One region of the Paenisporosarcina sp. FSL H8-0542 genome, then DNA from elsewhere that is predicted to be linked to it. Evidence: a T-box and tRNA genes for the amino acid it is inferred to sense, from the RefSeq annotation. Region 1 holds a T-box; the other regions hold tRNA genes.
The links. The T-box of region 1 lies ahead of pheS (phenylalanine--tRNA ligase subunit alpha). A T-box ahead of a tRNA ligase gene usually reads a tRNA of that ligase, here a tRNA-Phe.
Positions count from the first base shown of each region.

Region 2: it has a tRNA-Phe gene. The T-box ahead of pheS (phenylalanine--tRNA ligase subunit alpha) is inferred to sense a tRNA for this amino acid. The anticodon was not compared.
Region 3: it has a tRNA-Phe gene. The T-box ahead of pheS (phenylalanine--tRNA ligase subunit alpha) is inferred to sense a tRNA for this amino acid. The anticodon was not compared.

Region 1 covers NZ_CP152050.1:1,262,693-1,272,874, reverse strand. Annotated here, with positions in the region: partial or broken gene polX (DNA polymerase/3'-5' exonuclease PolX) at 1-1,122, opposite strand, end outside; gene MHH33_RS06810 (CvpA family protein) at 1,289-1,828, opposite strand; gene zapA (cell division protein ZapA) at 1,833-2,093, opposite strand; gene rnhC (ribonuclease HIII) at 2,184-3,122, shown strand; gene pheT (phenylalanine--tRNA ligase subunit beta) at 3,280-5,691, opposite strand; gene pheS (phenylalanine--tRNA ligase subunit alpha) at 5,704-6,741, opposite strand; T-box leader at 6,991-7,225, opposite strand; gene MHH33_RS06785 (RNA methyltransferase) at 7,277-8,047, opposite strand; gene sspI (small acid-soluble spore protein SspI) at 8,141-8,350, shown strand; gene MHH33_RS06775 (small multi-drug export protein) at 8,385-8,831, opposite strand; gene MHH33_RS06770 (hypothetical protein) at 8,831-9,331, opposite strand; gene MHH33_RS06765 (helix-turn-helix transcriptional regulator) at 9,328-9,537, opposite strand; gene argF (ornithine carbamoyltransferase) at 9,675-10,182, opposite strand, start outside.
Region 2 covers NZ_CP152050.1:818,565-828,746, forward strand. Annotated here, with positions in the region: rRNA gene MHH33_RS04320 (23S ribosomal RNA) at 1-1,514, shown strand, start outside; rRNA gene rrf (5S ribosomal RNA) at 1,647-1,762, shown strand; tRNA gene MHH33_RS04330 (tRNA-Asn) at 1,776-1,850, shown strand; tRNA gene MHH33_RS04335 (tRNA-Ser) at 1,858-1,949, shown strand; tRNA gene MHH33_RS04340 (tRNA-Glu) at 1,973-2,047, shown strand; tRNA gene MHH33_RS04345 (tRNA-Val) at 2,085-2,160, shown strand; tRNA gene MHH33_RS04350 (tRNA-Met) at 2,338-2,414, shown strand; tRNA gene MHH33_RS04355 (tRNA-Asp) at 2,418-2,493, shown strand; tRNA gene MHH33_RS04360 (tRNA-Phe) at 2,637-2,712, shown strand; tRNA gene MHH33_RS04365 (tRNA-Thr) at 2,727-2,802, shown strand; tRNA gene MHH33_RS04370 (tRNA-Tyr) at 2,812-2,895, shown strand; tRNA gene MHH33_RS04375 (tRNA-Trp) at 2,901-2,974, shown strand; tRNA gene MHH33_RS04380 (tRNA-His) at 2,991-3,066, shown strand; tRNA gene MHH33_RS04385 (tRNA-His) at 3,109-3,184, shown strand; tRNA gene MHH33_RS04390 (tRNA-Gln) at 3,194-3,265, shown strand; tRNA gene MHH33_RS04395 (tRNA-Gly) at 3,273-3,347, shown strand; tRNA gene MHH33_RS04400 (tRNA-Cys) at 3,357-3,430, shown strand; tRNA gene MHH33_RS04405 (tRNA-Leu) at 3,465-3,545, shown strand; gene MHH33_RS04410 (hypothetical protein) at 3,630-3,833, opposite strand; gene MHH33_RS04415 (DUF5658 family protein) at 4,577-4,906, shown strand; gene MHH33_RS04420 (phenylalanine--tRNA ligase beta subunit-related protein) at 5,163-5,864, opposite strand; gene queG (tRNA epoxyqueuosine(34) reductase QueG) at 5,919-7,055, shown strand; gene trmL (tRNA (uridine(34)/cytosine(34)/5-carboxymethylaminomethyluridine(34)-2'-O)-methyltransferase TrmL) at 7,069-7,542, shown strand; gene MHH33_RS04435 (hypothetical protein) at 7,849-8,031, shown strand; gene MHH33_RS04440 (NCS2 family permease) at 8,059-9,363, opposite strand; gene MHH33_RS04445 (aldo/keto reductase) at 9,538-10,182, shown strand, end outside.
Region 3 covers NZ_CP152050.1:1,087,186-1,097,367, reverse strand. Annotated here, with positions in the region: gene menH (2-succinyl-6-hydroxy-2,4-cyclohexadiene-1-carboxylate synthase) at 1-632, opposite strand, end outside; gene menD (2-succinyl-5-enolpyruvyl-6-hydroxy-3-cyclohexene-1-carboxylic-acid synthase) at 620-2,338, opposite strand; gene MHH33_RS05955 (isochorismate synthase) at 2,331-3,713, opposite strand; gene MHH33_RS05950 (1,4-dihydroxy-2-naphthoate polyprenyltransferase) at 3,888-4,799, shown strand; tRNA gene MHH33_RS05945 (tRNA-Glu) at 4,947-5,018, opposite strand; tRNA gene MHH33_RS05940 (tRNA-Ser) at 5,026-5,116, opposite strand; tRNA gene MHH33_RS05935 (tRNA-Asn) at 5,126-5,200, opposite strand; tRNA gene MHH33_RS05930 (tRNA-Ile) at 5,202-5,278, opposite strand; tRNA gene MHH33_RS05925 (tRNA-Gly) at 5,285-5,358, opposite strand; tRNA gene MHH33_RS05920 (tRNA-Phe) at 5,366-5,441, opposite strand; tRNA gene MHH33_RS05915 (tRNA-Asp) at 5,589-5,664, opposite strand; tRNA gene MHH33_RS05910 (tRNA-Met) at 5,668-5,744, opposite strand; tRNA gene MHH33_RS05905 (tRNA-Ser) at 5,863-5,955, opposite strand; tRNA gene MHH33_RS05900 (tRNA-Ile) at 5,968-6,044, opposite strand; tRNA gene MHH33_RS05895 (tRNA-Met) at 6,052-6,125, opposite strand; tRNA gene MHH33_RS05890 (tRNA-Ala) at 6,144-6,219, opposite strand; tRNA gene MHH33_RS05885 (tRNA-Pro) at 6,240-6,316, opposite strand; tRNA gene MHH33_RS05880 (tRNA-Arg) at 6,329-6,405, opposite strand; tRNA gene MHH33_RS05875 (tRNA-Leu) at 6,427-6,515, opposite strand; tRNA gene MHH33_RS05870 (tRNA-Gly) at 6,529-6,603, opposite strand; tRNA gene MHH33_RS05865 (tRNA-Leu) at 6,623-6,707, opposite strand; tRNA gene MHH33_RS05860 (tRNA-Lys) at 6,723-6,798, opposite strand; tRNA gene MHH33_RS05855 (tRNA-Thr) at 6,805-6,880, opposite strand; tRNA gene MHH33_RS05850 (tRNA-Val) at 6,898-6,973, opposite strand; rRNA gene rrf (5S ribosomal RNA) at 6,984-7,099, opposite strand; gene MHH33_RS05840 (hypothetical protein) at 7,216-7,551, shown strand; tRNA gene MHH33_RS05835 (tRNA-Glu) at 7,686-7,757, opposite strand; tRNA gene MHH33_RS05830 (tRNA-Ser) at 7,765-7,855, opposite strand; tRNA gene MHH33_RS05825 (tRNA-Asn) at 7,865-7,939, opposite strand; tRNA gene MHH33_RS05820 (tRNA-Ile) at 7,941-8,017, opposite strand; tRNA gene MHH33_RS05815 (tRNA-Gly) at 8,027-8,100, opposite strand; tRNA gene MHH33_RS05810 (tRNA-Phe) at 8,105-8,180, opposite strand; tRNA gene MHH33_RS05805 (tRNA-Asp) at 8,324-8,399, opposite strand; tRNA gene MHH33_RS05800 (tRNA-Met) at 8,403-8,479, opposite strand; tRNA gene MHH33_RS05795 (tRNA-Ser) at 8,598-8,690, opposite strand; tRNA gene MHH33_RS05790 (tRNA-Ile) at 8,703-8,779, opposite strand; tRNA gene MHH33_RS05785 (tRNA-Met) at 8,787-8,860, opposite strand; tRNA gene MHH33_RS05780 (tRNA-Ala) at 8,879-8,954, opposite strand; tRNA gene MHH33_RS05775 (tRNA-Pro) at 8,975-9,051, opposite strand; tRNA gene MHH33_RS05770 (tRNA-Arg) at 9,064-9,140, opposite strand; tRNA gene MHH33_RS05765 (tRNA-Leu) at 9,162-9,250, opposite strand; tRNA gene MHH33_RS05760 (tRNA-Gly) at 9,264-9,338, opposite strand; tRNA gene MHH33_RS05755 (tRNA-Leu) at 9,358-9,442, opposite strand; tRNA gene MHH33_RS05750 (tRNA-Lys) at 9,458-9,533, opposite strand; tRNA gene MHH33_RS05745 (tRNA-Thr) at 9,540-9,615, opposite strand; tRNA gene MHH33_RS05740 (tRNA-Val) at 9,635-9,710, opposite strand; rRNA gene rrf (5S ribosomal RNA) at 9,721-9,836, opposite strand; rRNA gene MHH33_RS05730 (23S ribosomal RNA) at 9,901-10,182, opposite strand, start outside.

The sequences.
Region 1 (10,182 bases):
AAGTAATGAGAATGATCGGTGATGGCAACATGTGTGTATCCTTTTGCAAGGCAAGCTTCAACCATTTCACTCAATGAATGTGCACCATCTGACCACGTTGTGTGCATATGCAAATCGGATCGAATATCATTCACTTGAATAAGTGTTTCCAATTCATCTTGTCGGTCAAACTCTCGGGAATCTTCCCGTACTGGTGGCGGAAAATAAGGAAGGCCAAAATGGGCAAAAAAATCTTCTTCAGACTCAAAAGTTTGATTCGAGCCATCTTCTTGCTCCACTCCATACTCACTAATTTTCTTTCCTTGTGCTTTAGCGATTTGACGCAACTTCACATTATGATCTTTCGATCCAGTAAAATGGTGTAACGCAGTGGTATATGCAGCAGGTTCAACCAATCGAAAATCCACATCGATCATTTCTTCATAATCAAGCGTAACGGATACTTTGGTATCTCCAGCTGCGATAATTTCAGATACGGGCAATGCTTTCAATAAAGTTTCCCGAACAGTAACCACATCTGAGGTAGCAATGATAAAATCTAAATCTTTACTTGTTTCTTTTACACGTCTGAAACTGCCAGCCACAGAGAATTTATCAATTTGTTTAATTCCACTTAATACTGCTTCGATTATTGACACGGCTGATTCCAAACGCCAAATTGGCAAACGGTCCTGTCTAGAATTGAACTGTTCAAGTTCTTTCAGGATTTTCTCTTCCGTTTTTGCTCCAAATCCGGCAAGTGACTGGACTTTCCCTTCGTCACAGGCTTGCTTTAAAGACTCAGCAGAATCTACCCCTAGTTCCTGGTACAGCTTGGCTATTTTTTTTTCCACCGAGACCAGGCAATTTCAATAAAGGTAAGAGTCCACTTGGGACCGAAGATTCCAACTCTTCCAGTACAGTCGATTTCCCCGTTTCAATCAATTCTTCGATAACAGCAGCTGTGCCTTTTCCGATGCCTTTTATTTTCGTGACATCGTCCATTTCAGCCAAACTTCTTGCATCCAGTTCAAGGGCTTGTGCTGCTTTTCGGAAAGCCGATACTTTAAAAGGATTTTCTCCTTTAAGCTCCATATATAAAGCGATTTTTTCCAACGTTCGAATGATGATTTTCTTATTCATATATCTTCCCTCGTCCCTGATAATTTGATTTTCACGGGCAATTATATGACCGTGAAATAGCAGAATGAGTTTTGTATTAAATACGAATTTATCGGTTATGAATACTCACAGGCAAAGCAAGATTCTGACGCTTTAAAAAAACTTCTCTCGAGAAGAGAGAAGTCACTTATTCAGTATAGATGTACCACCAGTTTTTAACCGTCTCTGATAAAATTGGCGTACTTTTAAGCATGGACTCCGCTAAATTTGAATTCTCGATCAAATTTTGGAACGGGTCTATCGGCAATAATGCAATGACGTACATTACGATAAACAACAATATGTAGAATTCGATAAAGCCTAAAATTGCACCTGCAATCCTGCTGATGAATCCCAGTACCGGTAAGTAAGAAAGGAAATCAAACATGGATGCAACTAGTTGTAATGCAAATTTCACGACAAAAAAGATGAGTGCAAATGCAATTAATTGATAAAACGTCTGATCCAGATCCAATTTGTCGATTGCAAATGTCAGCCTTGAACTCGAGTCGACAGTAGGATATGGAATCCACAACACAAATTTTTCAGCGAGTGGTTTATAATAGGAGTAGGCAACGATGAGTGCAATAATGAATCCAGTCATATGAATCAATTGGACGATTAATCCTCGTTTTGCACCTACAAATAATCCTGCTGCTAATAAAACTATAATCAGTATATCTAACATGTATTCAACCCTTTAACCTTTTGATTTCTTCTTCTAGTTGTTCTACTTGTTCTTTTAATTTAACATATTCATGGACTGTATTGACCGCTGTAAGAACAGCCAACTTAGAACTATCTAATGAGGGATTGTGCGAATTGATTTCTCGCATTTTATCGTCAACCATAGAGGCAACCAGACGCATATGACCGCTAGTTTCCGAACCTAGCATTTTATACGTTTGACCATATATATCTACTGAAACTCGTATTTTATGTTGCTCTGACAAAGGTTACCCTCCTCATCAAAAATCCTATAAATTATCATACCATGAAATACCTGCACATGTGAATAAGTAGCCAAAGAAAGGAAAGTGTTCATGTCGAACGAAGTGTTGCAACTATCTCCTATACAATTAAAAGAAGTTTTTACTCATTATGCAAATAATAGAATTGAGCGAAACGCACCAGGTGTCGTCTTCGCAGCAAAACTACCAGACACCTCCATCACAGCCTATAAATCTGGCAAAGTATTGTTTCAAGGGAGTGGTTCTACACGCGAAGCGATGCGCTGGGGAACATTAGAGGAGAAGGCAGGTAAAAAAGTGAGTTCCGCAAAAGGAGATACTCTACCTGAAGGTTTTGCTTTAAAATCTGTTATTGGTTCTGACGAAACGGGAACCGGTGATTTCTTTGGCCCTATGACGGTTGCCGCATGTTACGTGCCTGCTGATAAAATCGAACTTATTCATTTCCTTGGTGTAAAGGATTCCAAAATGCTAACAGATGACCTCATGCGGAAAATAGCACCCGACTTAAAAAGCACACTGACACACAGCATATTGATTCTGGGCAATGAGAAGTACAATACCGTCCAAGCAAAAGGCTGGTCACAAGGGAAAATAAAAGCCTTGTTGCACAATCAGGCGTTGAAGCATGTGCTCTCAAAAATAGCTCCTGAAAAACCAGAGTTCATTTTAATCGACCAATTTGCCGAACGTGGCATTTACTACAATCATGTGAAAGCAGAAAAAGAAATCATTCGTGAGAATGTGCTTTTCTCAACAAAAGCTGAACAATTACATGTATCTGTGGCAGCCGCTTCCATATTGGCGCGTGTCGCCTTTTTGGAGGAAATGGATAAGCTCAGTTTAAAAGCAGGAGTGACTATTCCAAAAGGTGCGAGTTCGAAAGTGGATGAAGTCGCTGCCCGAATTTACTTGAGCAATGGCGAGGAATTTCTTTCATCCATTACGAAAAAACATTTCGCCAACACAGGTAAAGCACTGGCTATTGCTAACAAGAAAAGAAGACAATAAGAGCAAACAATCCACCTCTATATACGGGGTGGATTGTTTTGTTTCCTACATATGTACTTGGTTTTTACAAAGGATAAAATCTGTCGTAGAGTAAAGCATTGCCAAAATGAAAAGGCTATTCCCATTCACCAATTGGTAAGTGGAAATAGCCTTTATTTTATCCTCGAAGTTGTGCGTTGCCTTCTTCTTCAAGTGCTTTTAGCACTTTCGAATGAGCCTTCACGACTTCTTCATCTGTTAATGTACGTTCTGGATCTTCGTAAGTTAGTGAGAATGCAACCGATTTATGACCTGGTTCCATTTTCTCTCCTTCGTATAAATCGAAGACGCGGATATCTTTCAATAACTTCCCACCAGCTGCACGGATAATCTGTTGTAATTTGCCTGCAGCTTGCGTGCGATTTACGACTAAAGCGATATCACGTGAAATGGATGGGAAACGTGGTACTGGTGTATACAATAATGGCTCTAATGCGAAATTCAGTATTTTCGCCATGTTCAATTCCATTACATACGTTTCTTTCAAATCACGTTTCTTTTGTTCGGTTGGGTGCAATTGACCGACAACACCAATCACTTCATCTGCCAACTTCACTGACGCAGTTCGCCCTGGATGTAATCCATCCACTTGAGCTTGCTCAAATGATACATGTTTTTCTAATCCTAGCTTCGCAAATAGCCCTTCAATGATTCCCTTTAATACAAAGAAATCGACTGTTTTGCGTTCGCCTTGCCAGCTATGGTCAAGCCATTTGCCAGTCATTACTGCCGCCACATGCTCTTCTTCAGATGGAAGTCCTTCTGCTGTTTCACCAAGGAACACTGAACCCGTTTCAAACAATGTCACCGAATCAGCTTTACGCGCAACGTTGTAGCTTGCTGCTTCCAATAAATGCGGAATTAATGACTGACGCAGAGTGCTGCGATCTTCGCTCATCGGCATCAACAATTCTGTTACTGGAGCCGTTTCAAGTGCAAATCGCTGTGCAAGTTCTTTTGAAGTCAATGAATACGTAATTGCTTGATGCAAGCCTGCACCTTCAAGGAAGTTGCGAACTAAGCGACGTTGTGCTTGATAAGGTGTTAAACCACCCGGTGTTGATTCACCTTCAGGCAAGGTCATCGGAATATCATCATATCCGTAGATACGCGCAATTTCTTCCACGATATCTTCTTCTATTTGAATATCCTGGCGACGAGTTGGTGCTTTAATATAAAGCAATCCATTCGCTGCTTCGAAATCAAATTTCAGACGGTTTAAAATTGACGTCATTTCTTCTAAAGAAATTTTCATTCCTAAACGATTGTTAATAAAGTCAGGTGATACGATGACTTCTTTTTGAGATTTATCCAGCTCATCAAATTTCACACTTCCTTGCAGCACTTCTCCTCCTGCAAGTTCGGCAATCAGTTGGGCAGCTCTTTCTGCAGCTGCTTCCACACGGTTAGGATCCACGCCTTTTTCAAAGCGAGAACTCGCATCACTACGTAGGTTGTGATCTTTTGAAGTTTGACGGACAGAAGCTGGTTTGAAATAAGCTGACTCAATAACCACTGTTGTCGTGCCTTCATGTACTTCTGAGTTTGCCCCACCCATAACACCTGCGAGTGCCACTGGTTCTTGACCATTTGTGATGACTAAATGATGAGCTTGTAATTCACGCTCTTGGTCATCCAAAGTGGTAATTTTTTCGCCTGCATGTGCTGCTCTGACAACGATTTCTCCAGTTTGTAAACGGTCGTAATCAAATGCATGAAGCGGTTGACCATATTCCATTAAGACGTAGTTCGTTACGTCCACAACGTTGTTATGAGGTCGTACACCTGCAGCCATCAAGCGTTGTTGTAACCATAATGGCGATTCGCCGATGACAACATTTTTGACTACTTTTGCCACGTACATCGGGTTTGCATCTACATCTTCTACGTGAAGTTTCAAGACGTTTTCTGCTGCTTCACTTGACGAAGCATAGTTGATTTCAGGATATTTCATATCTTCAGAAAGAATGGCACCGACTTCATACGCTACACCAAGCATGCTCATCGCATCAGCACGGTTAGGCGTCAAGCCTAATTCAAGTACCGTATCGTTTAATCCTAAAATTTCAAGTGCATCTGCACCAGCTTGTATACCTGCAGGTAAAACGTATATTCCTTCAGCATACTTTTTAGGTACAAGTTTCCCTTCAATCGCAAGTTCTTGAAGGGAACAAATCATCCCGTTCGATTCTTCGCCACGAAGCTTCGCTTTTTTGATTTTCATGCCGCCAGGTAATATAGCGCCAGGACGTGCAACAATTACTTTTTGACCTGCTGCGATATTCGGTGCGCCACAAATAATTTGTGTCACTTCTTCTCCGACATCCACTTGGCAAATCGATAATTTATCCGCTTCAGGATGCTTGCCGCATTCCAATACATGACCTACAACTACGTTTATCATGCCATGTGAGCGGTCGATAACTGCGTCCACTTCGATTCCTGAACGAGTAATTTTTTCAGCGAGTTCAGCCGGAGCCAACCCTTTAGTATCAATATAATCTGCTAGCCATTTTGTAGAAACGAGCATGTGATCTCCTCCTTACACTTCCGTCCGGTGGAATTGCGATACGAATCGCACATCATTTGTATAGAAATGACGAATGTCTTCCACTCCATATTTCAACATCGCAATGCGTTCTGGTCCCATACCAAATGCAAATCCTGACAGACGTTTTGAATCGTATCCTGCCATTTCCAATACATTTGGATGTACCATACCGGCACCTAAAATTTCAATCCAGCCTGTTTTTTTACAAACATTACAGCCACTGCCGCCACATTTGAAACAAGAAATGTCCATTTCAACCGAAGGCTCAGTGAACGGGAAGAAACTTGGACGCAGACGAATTTCACGATCGTCTCCAAACATTTTCTTCGCAAATACTGATAACGTTCCTTTTAAATCACTCATACGAATGTTTTCGCCAATCACAAGTCCTTCGATTTGCGTGAATTGGTGTGAATGCGTCGCGTCATCATTATCACGTCGATACACTTTACCAGGACAAATAATTTTGATGGGTTCTCCACCTTTTGCTTCCATTGTGCGTGCTTGCACTGGGGATGTATGGGTACGCAGTAAAATATCTTCCGAAATGTAGAATGAATCTTGCATATCACGAGCAGGATGCCCTTTTGGCAAGTTCAATGCTTCGAAATTGTAGTAGTCTTTTTCTACTTCAGGTCCTTCAGCAATTTCATAGCCCATATTGATGAACAGGTCTTCGATTTCTTCCACGACACGTGTAAGTGGATGATGATTTCCTGTTTTCACTGGACGACCCGGCAATGTCACATCAATTGATTCATTTTCAAGTTGTTGTTGAATGGCAGCGTCTTCTAAAATAACTAGGCGCTCATCGAGTACAGCGGTTACTTCTTCACGGACTACATTGACCAAGGCACCCATTTGCGGACGTTCTTCAGCCGGAAGTTTACCCATCCCTTTTAACAAATCGGTAATCGGTCCTTTTTTCCCTAAATACGCAACACGTACGTCTTGCAGTTCTTTCACAGTTGAAGCGGCTTGAATTTTGCCGATCGCTTCGTCTTTCAATTGTTGTAATTGTTCTTGCATGTGTACATCTCCTTCCAAGAAGTAAAGCAATGTTTAATAATACTGTTGTTTATCTTACATTTGCGCTAGCCGCATGTCCCGCAAAGAAGGGGTTGCCACAAAATTATTTTGCAACGAGTAACCGCAGGAGTAGGACGTGGCGTTTTAAACCTTCGTTCCTTTTCATGCAAGGCGCAAATGCACTCTTTCGTTTTTCAACATCAACAACATTCATTAACATAGCCAAAAATAAAAAAACCCCGCCCCTAAAAAAGGGACGAGGAACATTTTCGCGGTACCACCCTGATTACTACGCTGAGTATCCAGACGTAATCACTTCATTGAATTAACGGCTCTTCACCGGCGCACCTTTACAGCAATTGCTGGTCCTGATGGCAGCTAACGGGGTGAACTTCGATGAATCTTTACTATTTGCACTCACAGTCTCGGTGCAAACTTCCTGAAATAAAGGGTTTCATGTACTCTTCCCGGTCACAGCTTTTGAATGTATCAAATTAGTTACTATTATACGCTCGAATTACGGTTTCATCAACATTCAATTTGATTGAGGAATTAATGTGTATAAAAGAATACCTGTCGCGACCGCTACGTTTAATGATTCAGCTTGTCCTAGCAATGGAATTTTCAAATTCGTATCTGTTTGAACAAGAAGTTCTGGCGAAAGCCCGCTTCCTTCATTGCCCATAATCAATGCAAATCGCGCTTGAGGTTTCACTTGGTTATATAGTACTGATTCGTCCAATGATGTACCATACACAGGTATTTCCTGCTCCTTGCAGATTTGAACCCATTGAGATAAATCGCCTTTGACTATCGGAATATGAAAGTGCGAACCTTGACCGGAACGAACCGTTTTCGGATTATAAGCGTCTGCCGATCCTTTTCCTAAAACGACGGCATCCATTCCGGCAGCATCAGCTGTGCGAATCATTGTCCCGACATTCCCTGGATCTTGAACAGCATCAATAAAGAGAAGTTTTTTCCAAGTTTGTTGTTGCTCCTCTGTTGCCACTTGTTGACTACAATATGCGTATATTCCTTGTGAGTGCTCTGTTTCGGCAATTTCTTTCGCAATATCCATTGTGACTTCAATAATGTCTACATCATCTACATTCCAGCCAGTTGGAATTGTTGTTCCTTCTCTTACAATCATGGCTAACACATTCGACTTGTTTTTTAATGCCTCTTCAACCAAATGGAAGCCTTCGACTAAAAATTCTCCAGATTTATCACGTTCTTTTCGAACGGAAACAAGCTTTTTCCAATGTTTCACTTGTGAGTTTTGTGATGATTCAATACGTTTCATCGATTGTACGACCGCCTTTTTCTTTTAAGTGTATCAAATTCATGTATAAGTGGCGATAGTAGCGGACAAAATGAGGTGTGAGGAGGAGAGATTATGAACTTTCAAATTCGAGATGCAATCACCGCCAACATGGTTGGCAATAGTGCTACAGAAATTCGTGAAGTAGTTGAAGATGCCATCAAACGTGGCGAAGAACATTTACTTCCTGGACTTGGTGTGTTTTTTGAAAAATGGTGGAAAACAGCTGGTGAACCTGAAAAAGAATCAGTATTAAGACACTTGGAACAATCTTTCCAAGGATAAGTAAAGTCTCCGTATTGCACGGAGACTTTTTCATTTATATTTCCCGGACAAAGAAATCAAAGCCGAGTGCTGTTAATATTCCGAATACCAATGCCCACACAGCAATGCTGATAGCAGACCATATGGTCGTCTGTTTTTTGCTCCCACCCAATGTCATCGCGATAAATGCAGCAATGTGGGTCCCAATCAGTATGGGGCCAAGCAACAACATTCCAGGTAGCCCATATTTATTCCAAATCCTTTTTGCACGTTCACTGCGCTTGGATTCTTTCTGTACTTTTCCCTCGCGTCTTTTCGCTAACCATATTTTAAATTTATTGTATCCGATGATTAATGCCAAGACCGTTACCATATTCCCGATAAAGCCAATGACTACTACCCAAAAAGGATTTAATCCCGTTATGATACCTAGTGGAATTACCACGGCCATTTCAAGCCATGGAATGGCCGCCCCTAAAAACACTAATAAATATTCCCACATTATTCTTCCCCCTCCGCCAAATGTTTTCGTACTTCAATGTAATAAATTAAATATTGCATCCACGCCAAGATCAATATACCGAAAATCATCCAGAATCTAGATAATTCAAATACTAGGAAAATCGTTGCCAAAAGCGGCAGTGCCCACACAAAGAATGTATAAACTTTTTGTGCAGCTCTTCTCGTAATGTACATCATGCCTTCATCTTGCTCCAAGTATTCCAATGGTCGAATCTGCCACAGTGATAGTTTTTGAGATGGATTTTGCTTGTTATGTTTAGAGATTTTCATCGAAAAAATTGTGATCATCAAAACTGTAATAAAAAGAGCACCCAACAATAAAAATGATTCCAATGCATCGAGCTCTACGGAAAAACTGAATTCTTCAGATGTTTTGTATAGCTCTGTGGAGGCACCTGTTAAACTAAATGCTATAAAACCAAACAACACAATAAACGCCATTTGCCATAAAGGATACTGCACGCGTAAATCTTTTTTCATAATGGTTTCTTCCCTTCTAACCAAAATAATTGGTCTACAGTAATTTCAAACTCTCGTGCCAGTTTTAATGCCAATGTTATCGATGGTGAAAAATCTCCTTTTTCGATAAATCCAATGGTTTGTCGTGTAACGCCCACCCTTTCACCCAGTTCACCTTGCGAAAAACCAAAACGGGCACGAAGCTCTTTGACTCGGTTATGGAGCATACCTTCCACCTCTTCATGTTAAGTATTATATTCACAATGTAAACTATTGTTAACATTAAGTAAAGTATTATTAACAAATTTAATGTAATTTTTTCCATAAAAAAACTCCTGAAAAATTAATCAGGAGCTTTTCTACTTTATGACAGAATCGATGCTAATATGGCTTTTTGAGCATGGAGTCGATTTTCTGCTTGTTCAAATACAACTGAATGCGGACCATCGATGATAGATGTTGCGACTTCTTCCTCACGATGCGCGGGCAAGCAGTGCAAGAATAAATAATCCGTTTTAGCGTGTTTCACGAGATCTTCATTAATTTGATACTCTTTGAAAGCATCAAGTCGCGCGGCTGTCTCTTCTTCTTGCCCCATACTGGTCCAGACATCTGTATAAATGACATCCGCACCTGATACAGATTCAATTGGATTGTTAGTCGCCAGGATGCTTGAACCATTTGAAGCGGCTAGTTTTTGAGCCTTGTTAAGAATCGTGGAATCAATTTCAAAACCTTTAGGAGTTGCAATGGATACATCAATTCCTAAATGAGCACACGCAATAACGAGAGAATGTGCTACATTATTCCCGTCCCCCACGTAAGCAAGTTTTAAACCTGCTAAATAGCCTTTCACTTCATGAATCGTCAGG
Region 2 (10,182 bases), 440 kb from region 1:
CGATGGACAACAGGTTGATATTCCTGTACCACCACTCCACCGTTTGAGTAATGGGGGGACGCAGAAGGATAGGGTAAGCGTACTGTTGGTTATGTACGTTCAAGCAGTAAGGCGTGGAATGAGGCAAATCCCGTTCCTATAACGTTGAGCTGTGATGACAAGGACCATTAGGTCTGAGTTCCTGATTTCACACTGCCAAGAAAAGCCTCTAACGAGGTGGAAGGTGCCCGTACCGCAAACCGACACAGGTAGTCGAGGAGAGAATCCTAAGGTGAGCGAGAGAACTCTCGTTAAGGAACTCGGCAAAATGACCCCGTAACTTCGGGAGAAGGGGTGCTCTATTAGGGTGTTAAAGCCCGAGAGAGCCGCAGTGAATAGGCCCAGGCGACTGTTTAGCAAAAACACAGGTCTCTGCAAAACCGTAAGGTGACGTATAGGGGCTGACGCCTGCCCGGTGCTGGAAGGTTAAGAGGAGTGCTTAGCGCAAGCGAAGGTGCGAATTGAAGCCCCAGTAAACGGCGGCCGTAACTATAACGGTCCTAAGGTAGCGAAATTCCTTGTCGGGTAAGTTCCGACCCGCACGAAAGGCGTAACGATCTGGGCACTGTCTCAACGAGAGACTCGGTGAAATTATAGTACCTGTGAAGATGCAGGTTACCCGCGACAGGACGGAAAGACCCCGTGGAGCTTTACTGTAGCCTGATATTGAATTTTGGTACAACTTGTACAGGATAGGTAGGAGCCTGAGATTCCGGAGCGCCAGCTTCGGAGGAGGCGTCGGTGGGATACTACCCTGGTTGTATTGAACTTCTAACCCTTGCCCCTTAGCGGGGCAGGAGACAGTGTCAGGCGGGCAGTTTGACTGGGGCGGTCGCCTCCTAAAGTGTAACGGAGGCGCCCAAAGGTTCCCTCAGAATGGTTGGAAATCATTCGTAGAGTGTAAAGGCAGAAGGGAGCTTGACTGCGAGACCTACAAGTCGAGCAGGGTCGAAAGACGGGCTTAGTGATCCGGTGGTTCCGCATGGAAGGGCCATCGCTCAACGGATAAAAGCTACCCCGGGGATAACAGGCTTATCTCCCCCAAGAGTCCACATCGACGGGGAGGTTTGGCACCTCGATGTCGGCTCATCGCATCCTGGGGCTGTAGTCGGTCCCAAGGGTTGGGCTGTTCGCCCATTAAAGCGGTACGCGAGCTGGGTTCAGAACGTCGTGAGACAGTTCGGTCCCTATCCGTCGTGGGCGTAGGAAATTTGAGAGGAGCTGTCCTTAGTACGAGAGGACCGGGATGGACACACCGCTGGTGTACCAGTTGTTCTGCCAAGAGCATCGCTGGGTAGCTATGTGTGGCCGGGATAAGTGCTGAAAGCATCTAAGCATGAAGCCCCCCTCAAGATGAGATTTCCCATTACGCAAGTAAGTAAGATCCCTCAAAGACGATGAGGTAGATAGGTTCGAGGTGGAAGCGCGGTGACGTGTGCAGCTGACGAATACTAATCGATCGAGGACTTAACCAAAATGAATTTGAATGGTTTTCAATGACCCGTTTATCCAGTTTTGAGTGAACAAAAAAGTTTTTTTATTTTAAAAAAACGCTTGTAATTCTCATGAGATTTGATATAATAAATCTTGTCTTAAAAAACAAATAGTCTGGTGATGATGGCGAAGAGGTCACACCCGTTCCCATACCGAACACGGAAGTTAAGTTCTTCAGCGCCGATGGTAGTTGGGGGTTTCCCCCTGTGAGAGTAGGTCGTCGCCAGGCTATATATTATTGATCCGAAGTAGCTCAGTGGTAGAGCAATCGGCTGTTAACCGATTGGTCGTAGGTTCGAGTCCTACCTTCGGAGCCATATCTTTGGGGAGCTGTCCGAGTGGCCGAAGGAGCACGATTGGAATTCGTGTAGGCGGGTTAAACTGTCTCAAGGGTTCAAATCCCTTGCTCTCCGCCAGATAATTTCCTTCTATTATATATGGCCCCTTGGTCAAGCGGTTAAGACACCGCCCTTTCACGGCGGTAACACGGGTTCGAATCCCGTAGGGGTCACCAATTTCTTTTTAAGAAAATATAACCAGTTTTCATTTCCGGAGGATTAGCTCAGCTGGGAGAGCATCTGCCTTACAAGCAGAGGGTCGGCGGTTCGAGCCCGTCATCCTCCACCATTTACACTATAAACACTTTCGATAAAGTAAAACGCGAGGGTGACGCAAATATCTAAATCGGATGTTCTAAAGAACAACGCGAGGGTGGAGCAACGAGCCTTACGAAGAAGGCGAAAGCCGATGCAGATGTCAAACTTCTATAAGCGTTGAGTCATAGTGTTTATAACATAATATTATCGCGGGGTGGAGCAGCACGGTAGCTCGTTGGGCTCATAACCCAAAGGTCGCAGGTTCAAATCCTGCCCCCGCAACCAAATGGTCCCGTGGTGTAGCGGTTAACATGCCTGCCTGTCACGCAGGAGATCGCGGGTTCGATTCCCGTCGGGACCGCCATTTTTTATGAAGTGTTAAGAATTGGAATAAGCAAAGAAGGTCTAGGAAGCAAAATGAGTAAGTGAAGGAGCGTACTAATGTACGTGACTGAACGAACGAATGAAGCTGACAACGAGATTCGAAGCTTAGTACAATTCGAATGTGGCTCAGTAGCTCAGTCGGTAGAGCAAAGGACTGAAAATCCTTGTGTCGGCGGTTCGATTCCGTCCTGAGCCACCATTATATTTTTTCCCGCCGGTGTAGCTCAGTTGGTAGAGCAACTGACTTGTAATCAGTAGGTCGAGGGTTCGACTCCTTTCGCCGGCACCATCTTCAATTGGAGGGGTAGTGAAGTGGCTAAACACGACGGACTGTAAATCCGTTCCTTCGGGTTCGGCGGTTCGAATCCGCCCCCCTCCACCAACTTTAGGGGCATAGTTTAAAGGTAGAACTGAGGTCTCCAAAACCTCCAGTGTGGGTTCAATTCCTACTGCCCCTGCCAATTTTATTTTATAGTGGCGGTTGTGGCGAAGTGGTTAACGCATCGGATTGTGATTCCGACATTCGAGGGTTCAATTCCCTTCAGTCGCCCCATTTTTAATAAATTTACTTACAAAAGCATATACTAACATTATGGCGGGCGTGGCGAAGTGGTTAACGCATCGGATTGTGATTCCGACATTCGGGGGTTCAATTCCCCTCGTTCGCCCCATCTTATTAGTGGGGTATAGCCAAGCGGTAAGGCAACGGATTTTGATTCCGTCACGCCCTGGTTCGAATCCAGGTACCCCAGTATTTTTGCGGAAGTAGTTCAGTGGTAGAACACCACCTTGCCAAGGTGGGGGTCGCGAGTTCGAACCTCGTCTTCCGCTCCAACATGATTTGGCGGCATAGCCAAGTGGTAAGGCACAGGTCTGCAACACCTTTATCACCGGTTCAAATCCGGTTGCCGCCTCCATAATATATTTTCATATGTCTGCATGTATTGATTTGCCCGAGTGGTGGAATGGCAGACACGCCGCACTCAAAATGCGGTGCCGCAAGGCGTGCCAGTTCGAGTCTGGCCTCGGGTATCATTAAAAAAGCAGTATCTACTTATGTAGATACTGCTTTTTTAATTTTATATAAATAATAGGGAATACTGAAAGTACAACGGTTTACCTCTGATCGTTCTTTTTATCATTATTGACGGGGTGATTGGCCGCCTTTTTCGTATTTGTTTTTGCTGCTTTGTTTTGACCTATAATATCTAAATCATCTGGACTTAAATCGTATCCATGGCCAAATTCTTCACGATCAAATCTTGCCTTCTTCAAGTTTTTATTTTCTTTTTGTTTGATATTGCCTTTATCTGTAGTCAAAGAAACTCACCTCCATTTCCTGTTAGGATGTTCTGAAAGCCCCAGTTTATTCAAATCCATCTATTGATTAGTTACAAAAAAAACGCCTAAGCAAAATGCTTAAGCGTTTTATGCGAGAAATAAAACATGGCTTATCAACCCAAGCCCCGCACTATTGAGTATTAGCTTTATTTCACTTCATAAACGTTGAAAAATATTCCAATGGAGCGAACCGAAGGGGCTAAGTTTATTAATTTGAATTACAAACGCATATCTTGTTTAAAAGAGTTATTGGATTTTGACTTTCCTTGAATTCGGTTTGGGTTGTAAATAACTCTTCTGTAAAGGAAGGCTGAACAAACCAAGTTCTGCCCAAGAATACAATCAGAAATAACACAAGTGCGTATAAATATGAAATCCATGGAGATAAGAAAAAATTGGACTCCACTGCTTTAAATTGAATGATTCCATCCCCGACGTTCCCAGATACTCCATAAAACAGTCCATATGCAATATTTTATCCACCGTGCAATCCTGAATTTGCCCAGATTGAATGGGTCTTGTAAAAGGAGTGAGCCAAGCTGATACCCAGACAGGCTGAAAAAATAAAGTTATTTATCGTCAATCCTTCTAACCAAATATCGTCAAGCGTATAAAGGATTACCGAGATTACAATCGGCATTCCAAATGCCTTATTAAATAGACGAATTTCTGGTAAAGGAGATATATCAAGATATGATTAAGTCGTTATTCACTTGACCACATTGAATATATCAAATAAAGATAAAGGTGATAAAATGGTTGGCTGGGCTTGGCTGTTAGTTGTATTAAATAGTTTGGATGGAATTGCCACATATGTCGGAATCACAATGTTGATTATCTCCGAAGCTAATCCACTATTAATAAAGTTAGACCCGTTTACTATTCTCATAATTAAACTGTTTTTAAGCACCCTTTTTGCAGTATTTATTTTAAAATATCCATTCCAACAGTTTGGTAAATGTTTTAAATACGTATTGAGTTTTGCCAATGCCTGTTATCTAAGTGTTTTCTTATTTCACATTTTTTGGATTGGCATGAGCATTATGTCTTAAAATTATGCGATATTCAAAAATAGGAATAAAACATTTTCATAAGGGAATCCAGAATAATGTGACCAATGTGATCATTATTTTGGATACTCTAAAGGAGATGATAGCAATGACAAATGTAAAATTAGCCGTTGTTTATTACAAGAAAGAGACATTCCAACTTTTAGATCAACGTACGCTGGTTTAGAAACGATCATTAGGGAACTGAACAATAACGAATAGAAAAAACCGCTTCGATTGAAGCGGTTTTTCTTTGCAATCATGATATAGTTGGCAAGTTAGCCTGAACCTGCTCTTTAGATAAAATTACGGATGAAAAGTTTCCTCCGTTAACTTGTGTAAACATTTTGCCAGCCGCAGTAACAAGCTGCTCTGCAGCCTCAATCGACATGGAAGGCTTTAAAAAGAAAACTTGTAAAGCGTCAACGGTTAGTTCACTGACAGCGGTGCGGAGTGAATCGACAAAAGGGCTGCCAAATGGACCTATCGTATCTTGGATGGTAAGGATGCCATGTAAATTATTTTCACGTCCATTGATTCCGGTATATGTAGTGTCAGATACTCCTAGTTCTATGTGAATATCACTTTCTACATGAGATAAATCATAAAGACCAACAGGGATTTCGTATTGCAAGGAAAAGAAGTTATTTAAATCCACACCACTGTTTAAAGGCTGTAAATAGTTTTGATTGCGAATTCGACGCATCATGGCCTCCATGGCGGGGCGATAACGACCAGGATCGGCTCCAAACTTTTTCCAAAGAGCCCGCCATTCTTTAATTCCTTCATAATCAGTCAATTCTTTATCTTGTAAGTCAAAAAATAAGTGTTCTTGAAATAATTGCATGCGTCCTTTTAACATTTGAGGCGATTCTGAGATGACAAATTTGGTATAATGGTTAATGCCTATTTTAATAAATGCGTCGATTTGAAAAATGGACGATTCTATAGAAGCTTTCATGCTTTCACCTACAATTCGTTTTTCAATAGTTTATCACAAGGAGGGAGAAGTTTTATGAATGTCAATCAATTTCAACAAGAACTAATAACTTATGCACATTCCATTGGCATCGATAAAATCGGCTTTGCTTCTTCCGATCCTTTTCGTGAGTTGAAGAATCGATTGAAACGCCAACAGGAACTGGGGTACCAATCAGGCTTTGAAGAGCCTGACCTTGAAAAAAGAACAGTTCCATCGCTTTTGTTGGACGAAGCAGAGAGTATTATTTCAATCGCTATTGCCTATCCATCCCGCATGGAAAATGCACCGCAAGGGAAGAAAGGTGAGCGACGGGGGATTTTTGCCAGAGCCTCTTGGGGAATGGACTATCATACAGTGTTAAGGGACCGTTTAGCTAAATTGGAGCTGTTTATAGCGGAACATATTGAAGACGCTAAAACACGCTCTATGGTGGACACAGGAGAGTTGTCTGATCGGGCTGTTGCCGAACGTGCGGGAATCGGATGGAGCGCTAAAAATTGTTCGGTTATTACTGCGGAATTTGGATCGTATGTTTATTTGGGTGAAATTATTACGAACATTCCCTTCGCACCCGATACACCGATGGAAGATGAATGTGGAGAATGCCGATTGTGTTTGGACGTTTGTCCGACTGGTGCCTTGATTGAAGGTGGTCAGCTCAATGCGCAACGATGTATTGCTTTTTTGACTCAGACCAAAACATTTTTGCCAGATGAGTTCCGAACCAAAATCGGAAACCGCATCTATGGGTGTGATACGTGCCAAACGGTTTGTCCGAAAAATAAAGGTAAATTCAATATGCATCAAATTGATTTTCAGCCTGACCCTGAAATTGCAAAGCCGTTGCTATTACCACTGTTGAAAATGAGCAACAAGGAATTCAAAACTAAATTCGGCCATGTGTCCGGTTCCTGGAGAGGGAAGAAACCCATCCAAAGGAATGCCATTTTAGCACTGGCACATTTTAAAGAAGATAGTGCCATTCCGGATTTGATTGACTTACTCCAATCTGATGAACGACCGGTGATTCGTGGCACAGCTGCATGGGCCATAGGTAAGATTGGTACATCTGAAGGAATGGAAGCTTTGCAAAAAGCTTTAACAGTAGAGAAAGATCCAGAAGTGATTGAAGAAATTCTCAAAGGGATATCCTTTGAAACCATACATTGAGGAAGTGACGGAAATGGCTATACATGTGGTACTTTATCAACCACTTATCCCAGCAAATACAGGTAACATTGCACGTACGTGTGCAGGGACGGATACGAAATTACATTTAATACGACCATTAGGGTTTTCAACCGACGATAAAATGCTAAAACGTGCAGGGCTCGATTACTGGGAGCATGTTGATATTCACTACTATGACGCTTTAGAAGAGTTGTTTGCTAAATATCCGGAAGGGGAGTTTTTCTTCCTTACGAAGCATGGGTCTAAACCACATACTACGTATAACTATAGCGAGATTGAGAAAGATTTCTTTTTCGTCTTCGGAAAAGAAACGTCTGGTTTGCCTCGTGAATTGATTGATGCGAATCAAGACCGTTGCCTACGTATTCCTATGAATGATAATGTACGCTCATTAAATTTGTCTAATACAGCTGCTATTTTAATTTATGAAGCACTGCGTCAACAAGATTATCCGAATTTAGATTAAAAAAACGGGATTGCTAATTATAGCAATCCCGTTTTACATGATTATTTCTTTTCAGATGCACCTGGTTTGTCATCGTACCCTGCCGTGAAGATCGCAGCAAGGAATGCAACAGTAACACCAAGAATAAGTAGTAAGCTCATTTTTGTTGCCTCCTTTTGAGAGTATTACAATATCATACCTAAGTATAGCTTACTTCATTTCAAAAAGAAATATTCTCCTCGATACAATTATGGCGAAATTCGTTCAATGCAAATGTTGCTTTCTCTGTAAGGTTCTTATACGATAGCAAAAAGGAGCTGAGCGAACATGTCGAAAAAAGAACGAGATCCTGAGAATGGTTCAATGGCTTCATCGATGGAAGAGATGAAACAGCTTGGCCGTCAAATGGAAAAAATGCGTGATGAACATGAATTGAAAAAAGATCATCGAGTTTCCGATCCTGCACAATCGGATGAAGCTGAACCGATTCATAAACGAAAAAACGACTGAAGTCAAAAGGCTCCAGTCGTTTTTATATTAATGAGGCAAGAATAGTAACTGATACAGGAACAGAGCAGCGAAGATATATAGTAACGGATGTACTTTTCGTGCCTGGCCTTTAAAGATTTTTAATAATGGATAAAGGATGAATCCTAGTTCAATACCTGTGGCAATACTTGATGTCAGTGGCATTGTTAAAATAATTATGAAAGCAGGGAAGGCCTCGTCGAAAGAATCCCAATCGATATGCTTCACTGCACTGATCATCAAACTACCGACAATAATCAAAGCTGGTGCAGTAATGGCAGCTACACTTGATAGCGAAGAAACGAGTGGTCCAAAGAAAGCGGCAATGATGAATAAAACAGCGACAGTAACAGATGTTAAACCTGTACGACCACCAACAGCTACACCTGAAGACGACTCGATGTATGCAGATGTTGGGCTTGTACCGAACATAGCTCCGACTGTTGTCGCTACTGAATCTGCAAGTAAAGCCTGTCTTGCACGTGGCATTTTATTGCCTTTCATTAGCCCAGCTTGTTTTGCAACACCAATCATCGTTCCTGTAGTATCAAATAAAGTAACGAGTAAGAAAGAAATAACGATGCCGAACATGCCATAATGGAAGACATCCATAAAAGCAACAGCTGGGTTCCATACAATGATGCCTTCTGGTAAAGACGGCAGTTTCATCAATGTTTCTTCAAACTTCAGTTGGCCTGTGAAGAAAGCAACAATTCCGGTAACAATCATTCCATAGAATAAAGCTCCGTAAACATTCATCACCATCAAAATCAATGTGATTATCAATCCGAACAATGTCAGCAATACTGGTGCACTTGTTAAATCGCCAAGCTTCACCAAGTTTTGGGGATGAGCTTCAACCAAATGAGATAGTCGCAGACCGATAAAAGCGATAAACAAGCCGATACCAGCGGTAATACCATGTTTTAAATTTTCAGGGATAATTTCGATTAATTTTTTACGTAAAGGTGTTAAAGATAAAATGATAAATAATAGTCCGGCAATAAATACTGCTGAAAATGCAGTGATGTAATTAATTTCTCCATTGGATGAAATAACGACGGTGTAAGTGAAAAATGCATTTAAACCCATACCTGGTGCAATGGCGATAGGATAGTTTGCAAATAACCCCATCCATAAAGTACCTATAACTGCTGAAATAATAGTTGCTAGAAAGACTTGATCAAAAGGTACGCCAGCATCTGCCAAGATGACCGGATTGACAATTACGATATAAACCATCGTCAGAAATGTCGTCATACCTGCGAGGATTTCAGTTTTTACATTAGTATTATGCTCATTTAAGCGAAACATAGTGTGTCTCCTTTCAAAAAAGACGAACGAAATAACCAACATTTCATATATTATTCGCTTTTAGGGGGATATGCAATAGTTTTTGATGAATAAATCATCTCACTCGTAAAATTTAGATTCAATTTGTACAATAGATGTATGAAGAAAGAACAAGGAATGGAAAGGATGAAGAACATGACTTTAACAATACAATCCACCAAAACATTACATAACGGCATTGAAATTCCACGCCTGGGTCTAGGCGTTTATAAAATGACAAATCCCGAAGAAGCAGTAAAGGCGATGACTACGGCTCTTCAAGTAGGTTATCGTGCAATCGATACTGCTTCTTTATATGCCAATGAAAAAGAGGTCGGCGAATCGGTTCGGGCAGCTGGTTTAAAACGTGAAGATGTTTTTGTTACAACCAAAGTGTGGAACGCCGATCAAGGGTATGATCAGACATTGCGTGCTTTTGAAGCGTCGCTTGAAAAATTGGGTTTCGACTATTTGGATCTGTATTTAACACACTGGCCGGTTAAAGAAACGTTCGCAGACACATATCGTGCGATTGAACGTCTGTATGATGAAAAATTGATTCGTGCGACAGGTGTATCCAATCACCATCAGCATCACTTAGAAGAAATTTTTGCGAAAGCAAATGTCAAACCAATGGTTAATCAAATCGAGTTAAGTCCACGTCTTACTCAGTATGACCTAAGAACGTTTTGTGCAGACAACCAAATCGCTGTGACTTCCTGGTCCCCATTGGCACGTGGCGGTCTGCTGGACGAGCCATCACTTGTAAGAATGGGGAATAAATATGGAAAGACGTCAGCT
Region 3 (10,182 bases), 180 kb from region 1:
AATCTGGACCAGTAAGAAGGCTGTCTGCCGGTTCCCATTCCCTTTAAACTATTAGCCAATCCCGAAACAGCTTGTTGCATTCGCTCTTCCCTTATGGAATGAAGCTTTATCTCACCTAACTTTTTTTGAGAATGAAATAAAGGAATGTCCTGCCAAAAATCAATAAAAGATGAAAGACCTTCACTTTCCATTTTCTTCGCTAATTTTTCATCTGCAGTTATTCGGGCCAGTCTGTCAGCTTCTGATTGTAAACCTGGAGATGCACTCTCCAGTACGAGCCGCTTAACATGCTTAGGAAATGCAAGCGCATAAGCAAGCGCAATGCGTCCTCCCATAGAATAACCAACGAGGGAGAAATTAGTAACATTCAGAAATAGAAAAAGTTCGTGTAAATCCATCACTTGATCGTACATGATGTAACGATTTGCATCACTCGGTGAATCGGTTTTACCATGCCCCATTAAATCGACTGTAATGCAACGGACAGAATCAGGTAATTGTTCAATAATCGGGACCCATGTTTTCGAGCTACCAGTAAATCCATGTAAAAAGATGATTGTTTCCGAAGCTTCTCTGTTGGTGATAGAATAACTAACTTTCACTCCTCGAACGGTTGCGACTAGTTGTTCCATTTTCGGTCCAACTCCTCAGTAATTCCGTTCCATAACTGACGATGTGTTAAAACATTCTGTTGCCGATTGGTCTTTACTTCAATGATTCGTAAGTCTTTTTGTTTTGGCGTTGATAAAGCTTTTGTAAAATCTTCTTTTGATTCCACAGCAAAATATTCAGCTTCATACATGGTGGCAATTGAATCGAACGTCAAACCGGTTGGCGTACCAAACAATTTTTCGAAGTACGTCTCTTCGGTGGACTGAGGCAAATACGAGAAGATGCCGCCACCATCGTTATTCATAACAACAATGGTGAGGTCAGTTTCATGGAAACGTGTAACCAGTAATCCATTGCTGTCGTGCAGGAACGAGATGTCCCCGATTAATAAAGTCGCAGGTCTTTTTCTCGCCTGCTGAATACCTAGAGCGGTGGAAACAACACCGTCAATTCCATTCGTTCCCCGGTTAGCATAAATCGAAATGTCTTTATCAGTTTGATTGAAGAACGTATCGACATCACGGATTGGCATACTGCTGCCTGAAATAAGATCACTCCCATCAGGCAAATGTTTAAAGAGCAGACCTGCTAGCGCACCTTCGTCGTGTTGTTCATTAATATATCTCTCAACGTGCTTGGTAGCAATCGTATTAGCCTCTGTCCATTTTGGAAGAGCTTCATTCTCTTGAATGTTACTTAACTCTTTCCATAACGCTTGGGCCTCGGATTGGACATGATGAGTCACAACACCTAATGAATCCCTGAACAAAGGATCTTCATCCACCGCAATATAGATTTCAGGCTGTACATCTTTCAAAAATAACGATAGCGGTTTGGATACTGGTTGGGCACCAAAGCGAATAACTACATCGGGAACAATGGACTGTTTAAAGTGTTCACTTTTTAGAAGTGCATCGTATTGTTCCATGAGTAAGTGTTGGCATTCTTGTGGGACGCCTGTCCGAAGTTGAGAAAGTGAATCCGCCAATACAGGCCACTGGATTGACTTAGCAAAAGCCCAAAACTCATTCTTATCAGTGTCTGCCGATAGTTCCCCAACTATAAGTAAACCACGTCTTGCTTGAGCAATCGTCTGTTCAACAAAATCCATATGGGACTGTGAAGCAACGATAGTCCCTGGTAATGATTTTTGAAAAGAAGGAGCTTCTATTTGATAGTCAAAATCAAGCAGTAAAGGTTCACGGAAAGGGATGTTCATATGTACTGGTCCCATTGGTGCAGTCTTTGCGTATGCAATGGCCCTCCCCGTATGACGGATAATAAATGGAATCGTCTCTTTATGGTCGTCAGCCAAAGGAAAGTCCACACTCCACTTAACATGTTTTCCATACAATTGAACTTGATCAATGGCTTGAGGTGCTCCCACTTCCCTAAGTTCATGCGGACGATCTGCCGTTAAAACAATAAGTGGAATTCTCGCATAGTTCGCTTCTACAATAGAAGGAAAATAGTTGGCTGCGGCTGTTCCGGACGTACATAGTAAAAGAACTGGACTCTGTTTAGCTTTTGCCATTCCTAAAGCAAAAAAACCAGCGGATCGCTCATCGATTTGCATATACGTGTTGAATTCTTTTGTAAGACTGAATGCATAAGCCAAGGGAGTAGAACGAGAACCTGGACTGATTACGATATCTTTAACGTCTGCCTGGAGAAAGGTTTGTACAATTGAGTGTACATACTCAGTTAACATTGCACGATTATCCATGTAATTTGCCTCCAAGCGTGCGTAACATCGGCCTGAATTTCACTAACGTCTCCGCATATTCTGAAGTCGGATCCGAATCCGCAACAATACCTCCACCAGCATATAGGTAAGCGTGCGTTTTATTTAATAACGCGGAACGGATCGCAACAGCAAACTCACCATTTCCTTCTGCATCTATCCATCCAACTGGAGCAGCATAGTATCCACGATTCATTTGCTCAACCATTCTAATTATAGCCATGGCATCTCCTCGGGGTTCTCCACCTAAAGCCGGCGTTGGGTGCAAATCTTTAACCAGTTGCAATATTCCTTGACCTTTTTGCAACTTCCCTTCCACCGGTGTATATAGATGCTGGATATCCCTGATTTTCATCAATTTTGGATATTTAGGCACTTTAACATCATCACAATATTGGTTGAAAACACCTGTAATCATATCTACCACGTATTGATGTTCTTCCCTGTTTTTTGAATCCTGCAGTAAATCATTGCCTAATTGCTGATCTTCGGTTGCGGTTTGTCCCCGCTTAACAGATCCAGCTAAGCAAGTGGACAATGCTCGTCGATTTTCCACTTTAACTAAGCGTTCTGGTGTCGCTCCAAAAAACAAATTATCTGCAAGCTCTAAACCAAATAGAAAACTTTCTGGTTGCTCTTTAGACATATGATACATTGCGGATGGTGAACTCACTTCTTCAGCAAAGGTCAGTGTCAATGAACGTGCAATGACAACTTTTTGAGCTTCTCCGGCATGAATAAATTTCGTGACATGTGAAACTGCATCCATATACAACTCTTTGAAGCGCTCATCCATTTGAGTTAATAGAGGCTTTGCATAAGGTTTCAATTCTTTGACCTGTGCTGCATGAATCAGGTCGTCCCGTTCACCTCGCAACCGATCGAATTGAAGTTGTGAATTTTTATCACTCGTGATTAAATGGATGCTGATAAATACTCTGTCATCACGAATAACGAGTTGAAAAGAAGGCACAGTAAAGTAAGCCGAAGGAAACATATCCCACTCGGAAGATAATTTATTGGCTGGATCAAATGAAAACCCGCCAAACAAAATTGGCTGTAAATCATGCTCTTCATTCACGATTTTAGAACATAATTCATTCCATTGTTTATCCACTTCTGCAAAGCGATTTTCTTCTGACGAACTTGTAATGACATGAGCATGTCCAAGTCCGACTAATGTAAATGTCTTTTCACGGTTTTGCCAGTAAAATCGTTGACCTTTATATGACTCTCCTGCTTCAAAGAAAGCAACAGAGGATAATCCATTCACTTCAATTGTTTCTGTATAAAAATGTACGGCCGAAGAATGATCCTCGACTACATATTCTGTGGATGTAAATGACTTTCGTTTCATCCAGCTTCCCTCCGTAATTAGGACTTCATAAACATATGAGGACCCTTTAATATCCTACCTTCTATCATACCTCTTTATTGACAATTCAGCACCCGTTAAGCAAACAATCTACACAGAATTAAGTGGATGAAGTACAATGAGAGAGGTGAAAAAAGAAGAAGGAGCGGAAACTATATGTCACACGAGTTAAAAGCTGATAGTGGCTGGCGTATTTGGTGGCAATTAACACGGCCTCACACGTTAACTGCATCATTTGTTCCGGTGTTTCTAGGTACAATGATTGCAATTTCTTATACAGATATACACTGGCCTTTATTCTTAGCAATGCTAGTTGCAAGTATGCTCATCCAAGCAGCAACTAATATGTTTAATGAGTATTATGATTTCACAAGAGGTTTAGATAATGAGAAGTCTGTGGGAATTGGTGGAGCCATCGTCAGAAATGGCGTTCAACCAAAAACAGTTATGCAGCTCGCGTTACTGCTTTATGCAGTTTCAATTATCTTAGGGATATACATATGTATTGAAACCACTTGGTTGCTGGCAGTCGTTGGTGCTGTGTCAATGGCGATCGGCTATTTCTATACAGGCGGTCCCTACCCGATTGCGTACACACCTTTTGGAGAAATATTTTCAGGTGTATTTATGGGAATGCTCATTGTTCTCATCGCATTTTATATCCAAACAGGTGAAATAACGACCCTTGCTCTATTATTGTCTATACCCAGTATGTTACTTGTTGCAGCAATTATGCTCTCCAATAATATTCGGGATTTAGTAGGTGATAAAGCAAGTGGTCGAAAAACCATGGCCATCTTAATCGGTCGAAAACGAGCAGTTAATGTCTTGTTAGCACTGTTCGTAATTTCATACATTTGGATTTTAATATTAGTTATTCTAAACCTTGTAACGCCTTGGGTACTACTTGTGATCTTAAGCGCAAAGAAACCAGTGCATGCCATCCAAGTTTTCAAAACAAAAGAACACCCACTGGAAGTAATGCCGGCTATGAAAGATACAGCATTAACAAACACACTATTCGGATTCTTACTCGGTATAGGTTTATTGATCGGCTACTTATTATAGAATGAAAAACAACCGCAATTGCATTCAGCAATTGCGGTTGTTTGTTTATAAAAATACTTGTATGAATTTCGTCTGTCGCATTTCGCTACAATTCGACATTTCTCCATAAAAAAACACGCTATCCCGAAGATAGCGCATCTTTTTAAATGACCCCTACGGGATTCGAACCCGTGTTACCGCCGTGAAAGGGCGGTGTCTTAACCGCTTGACCAAGGGGCCTTACGTCTGGCGGAGAAGGAGGGATTTGAACCCTCGCGCCGGTTGCCCGACCTACACCCTTAGCAGGGGCGCCTCTTCAGCCACTTGAGTACTTCCCCAGAAATAATTGGCTCCGAAGGTAGGACTCGAACCTACGACCAATCGATTAACAGTCGATTGCTCTACCACTGAGCTACTTCGGAATGGTGGGCCTAAATGGACTCGAACCATCGACCTCACGCTTATCAGGCGTGCGCTCTAACCAGCTGAGCTATAGGCCCACAAATTGGAGCGGGTGAAGGGAATCGAACCCTCATCATCAGCTTGGAAGGCTGAGGTTTTACCACTAAACTACACCCGCATAATAATGGTGGCTCAGGACGGAATCGAACCGCCGACACAAGGATTTTCAGTCCTTTGCTCTACCGACTGAGCTACTGAGCCACATTGAATTTGTGCTAAGCTTTGAATCTCTTTGTCAGCTTCTTTCGTTCAGTCAGTCACGTACGTTAGTACGCTCCTTCCTTTACTCAATTGCTTCCTCGACCTTCTTTGCTTATCTCAAATTCTTAAAGAATTACTTAATAAAAATGGCGGTCCCGACGGGAATCGAACCCGCGATCTCCTGCGTGACAGGCAGGCATGTTAACCGCTACACCACGGGACCATTTGGTTGCGGGGGCAGGATTTGAACCTGCGACCTTTGGGTTATGAGCCCAACGAGCTACCGTGCTGCTCCACCCCGCGATAATATTATTGTTATAAACACTATGACTCAACGCTTCTAGTAATATCACGATTTCTTTAGCGCGAGTATATGTATGTTTATATGTTTGATGATCTTACACCACACACTTAGTAAAAATGGAGGAGGTAGAGGGATTCGAACCCCCGCGGGATTTGACTCCCCTGTCGGTTTTCAAGACCGATCCCTTCAGCCGGACTTGGGTATACCTCCGCAGTATATAAGTGGTGGACCTTGCAGGACTCGAACCTGCGACCGGACGGTTATGAGCCGTCTGCTCTAACCAACTGAGCTAAAGGTCCTAAAAAATGGCGGCAGAGGGGATCGAACCCCCGACCTCACGGGTATGAACCGTACGCTCTAGCCAGCTGAGCTACGCCGCCAGGATCTTTATAAAATGTTGGTGGAGCCTAGCGGGATCGAACCGCTGACCTCCTGCGTGCAAGGCAGGCGCTCTCCCAGCTGAGCTAAGGCCCCGTAAAAGGGATAAAATAAACTGGTCGGGAAGACAGGATTCGAACCTGCGACCCCTTGGTCCCAAACCAAGTGCTCTACCAAGCTGAGCTACTTCCCGAGTCAAAAATTATGGCGCGCCCGGCAGGAGTCGAACCCACAACCTTCTGATCCGTAGTCAGACGCTCTATCCAATTGAGCTACGGGCGCATATTATACTATTTTAAAAACTGGTGCCGAGGACCGGAATCGAACCGGTACGGTAGTCACCTACCGCAGGATTTTAAGTCCTGTGCGTCTGCCAGTTCCGCCACCCCGGCATTCAAGAAGATATGGAGCGGAAGACGAGGTTCGAACTCGCGACCCCCACCTTGGCAAGGTGGTGTTCTACCACTGAACTACTTCCGCTCGTATAATATTGTAAGAATGGTGCGGGTGAAGGGAGTCGAACCCCCACGCCTTGCGGCGCTAGATCCTAAGTCTAGTGCGTCTGCCAGTTCCGCCACACCCGCAACTTAGTATAAAAATGGTGAGCCATGTAGGATTCGAACCTACGACCCTCTGATTAAAAGTCAGATGCTCTACCAACTGAGCTAATGGCTCTAACAATGGTGCCGGCGAAAGGAGTCGAACCCTCGACCTACTGATTACAAGTCAGTTGCTCTACCAGCTGAGCTACACCGGCACGGTGTTAAAAAAAAATGGTGGAGGATGACGGGCTCGAACCGCCGACCCTCTGCTTGTAAGGCAGATGCTCTCCCAGCTGAGCTAATCCTCCGGAATAAATCGCCCAGCGACGTCCTACTCTCACAGGGGGAAACCCCCAACTACCATCGGCGCTAAAGAGCTTAACTTCCGTGTTCGGTATGGGAACGGGTGTGACCTCTTTGCCATTATCACTGGACTGGGTATTCTTTTTTTAAGACAAGATTTATTATAACAAGTCTGACGAAATTTACAAGTGTTTTTTATTTTTTTAAAAAAACATTTTTGTTCACTCAAAACTGAATAAACGGGTCATTGAAAACCATTAATACTCGGGATTTAGTAGGTGATAAAGAAAGTGGTCGAAAAACGATGGCCATCTTAATCGGTCGCAAACGAGCAGTTAATGTCTTGTTAGCACTGTTCGTAATTTCATACATTTGGATTTTAATATTAGTTGTTCTAAACCTTGTTACGCCTTGGGCACTATTTGTGATCTTAAGCGTAAAGAAACCAGTGCATGACATCCAAGTTTTCAAAACAAAAGAACACCCACTGGAAGTAATGCCGGCTATGAAAGATACAGCATTAACAAATACACTATTCGGATTCTTACTCGGCATAGGTTTATTGATCGGCTACATAATATAGAATGAAAAACAACCGCAATTGCGGTTGTTTGTTTATAAAAATACTTGTATGAATTTCGTCTGTCACGTTTCGCTACAATTCGACATTTCTCCATAAAAAAACACGCTATCCCGAAGATAGCGCATCTTTTTAAATGACCCCTACGGGATTCGAACCCGTGTTACCGCCGTGAAAGGGCGGTGTCTTAACCGCTTGACCAAGGGGCCTTACATCTGGCGGAGAAGGAGGGATTTGAACCCTCGCGCCGGTTGCCCGACCTACACCCTTAGCAGGGGCGCCTCTTCAGCCACTTGAGTACTTCCCCAGAAATAATTGGCTCCGAAGGTAGGACTCGAACCTACGACCAATCGATTAACAGTCGATTGCTCTACCACTGAGCTACTTCGGAATGGTGGGCCTAAATGGACTCGAACCATCGACCTCACGCTTATCAGGCGTGCGCTCTAACCAGCTGAGCTATAGGCCCACAAAAAATTGGAGCGGGTGAAGAGAATCGAACTCTCATCATCAGCTTGGAAGGCTGAGGTTTTACCACTAAACTACACCCGCAATATGGTGGCTCAGGACGGAATCGAACCGCCGACACAAGGATTTTCAGTCCTTTGCTCTACCGACTGAGCTACTGAGCCACATTCGAATTGTACTAAGCTTCGAATCTCGTTGTCAGCTTCATTCGTTCGTTCAGTCACGTACGTTAGTACGCTCCTTCACTTACTCATTTTGCTTCCTAGACCTTCTTTGCTTATTCCAATTCTTAACACTTCATAAAAAATGGCGGTCCCGACGGGAATCGAACCCGCGATCTCCTGCGTGACAGGCAGGCATGTTAACCGCTACACCACGGGACCATTTGGTTGCGGGGGCAGGATTTGAACCTGCGACCTTTGGGTTATGAGCCCAACGAGCTACCGTGCTGCTCCACCCCGCGATAATATTATTGTTATAAACACTATGACTCAACGCTTCTAGTAATATCACGATTTCTTTAGCGCGAGTATATGTATGTTTATATGTTTGATGATCTTACACCACACACTTAGTAAAAATGGAGGAGGTAGAGGGATTCGAACCCCCGCGGGATTTGACTCCCCTGTCGGTTTTCAAGACCGATCCCTTCAGCCGGACTTGGGTATACCTCCGCAGTATATAAGTGGTGGACCTTGCAGGACTCGAACCTGCGACCGGACGGTTATGAGCCGTCTGCTCTAACCAACTGAGCTAAAGGTCCTAAAAAATGGCGGCAGAGGGGATCGAACCCCCGACCTCACGGGTATGAACCGTACGCTCTAGCCAGCTGAGCTACGCCGCCAGGATCTTTATAAAATGTTGGTGGAGCCTAGCGGGATCGAACCGCTGACCTCCTGCGTGCAAGGCAGGCGCTCTCCCAGCTGAGCTAAGGCCCCGTAAAAGGGATAAAATAAACTGGTCGGGAAGACAGGATTCGAACCTGCGACCCCTTGGTCCCAAACCAAGTGCTCTACCAAGCTGAGCTACTTCCCGAGTCAAAAATTATGGCGCGCCCGGCAGGAGTCGAACCCACAACCTTCTGATCCGTAGTCAGACGCTCTATCCAATTGAGCTACGGGCGCATATTATACTATTTTAAAAACTGGTGCCGAGGACCGGAATCGAACCGGTACGGTAGTCACCTACCGCAGGATTTTAAGTCCTGTGCGTCTGCCAGTTCCGCCACCCCGGCATTTAAGAAGATATGGAGCGGAAGACGAGGTTCGAACTCGCGACCCCCACCTTGGCAAGGTGGTGTTCTACCACTGAACTACTTCCGCTCGTATAAAATTGTGAAAATGGTGCGGGTGAAGGGAGTCGAACCCCCACGCCTTGCGGCGCTAGATCCTAAGTCTAGTGCGTCTGCCAGTTCCGCCACACCCGCATCTTAGTATAAAAATGGTGAGCCATGTAGGATTCGAACCTACGACCCTCTGATTAAAAGTCAGATGCTCTACCAACTGAGCTAATGGCTCTAACAATGGTGCCGGCGAAAGGAGTCGAACCCTCGACCTACTGATTACAAGTCAGTTGCTCTACCAGCTGAGCTACACCGGCACGGTGTTAAAAAGAAAAATGGTGGAGGATGACGGGCTCGAACCGCCGACCCTCTGCTTGTAAGGCAGATGCTCTCCCAGCTGAGCTAATCCTCCGGAATAAATCGCCTAGCGATGTCCTACTCTCACAGGGGGAAACCCCCAACTACCATCGGCGCTAAAGAGCTTAACTTCCGTGTTCGGTATGGGAACGGGTGTGACCTCTTTGCCATTATCACTAGACTATTTGAGTGTTTGTTCACTCAAAACTGGATAAACGGGTCATTGAAAACCATTCAAGTTCATTTTGGTTAAGTCCTCGATCGATTAGTATTCGTCAGCTGCACACGTCACCGCGCTTCCACCTCGAACCTATCTACCTCATCGTCTTTGAGGGATCTTACTTACTTGCGTAATGGGAAATCTCATCTTGAGGGGGGCTTCATGCTTAGATGCTTTCAGCACTTATCCCGGCCACACATAGCTACCCAGCGATGCTCTTGGCAGAACAACTGGTACACCAGCGGTGTGTCCATCCCGGTCCTCTCGTACTAAGGACAGCTCCTCTCAAATTTCCTACGCCCACGAC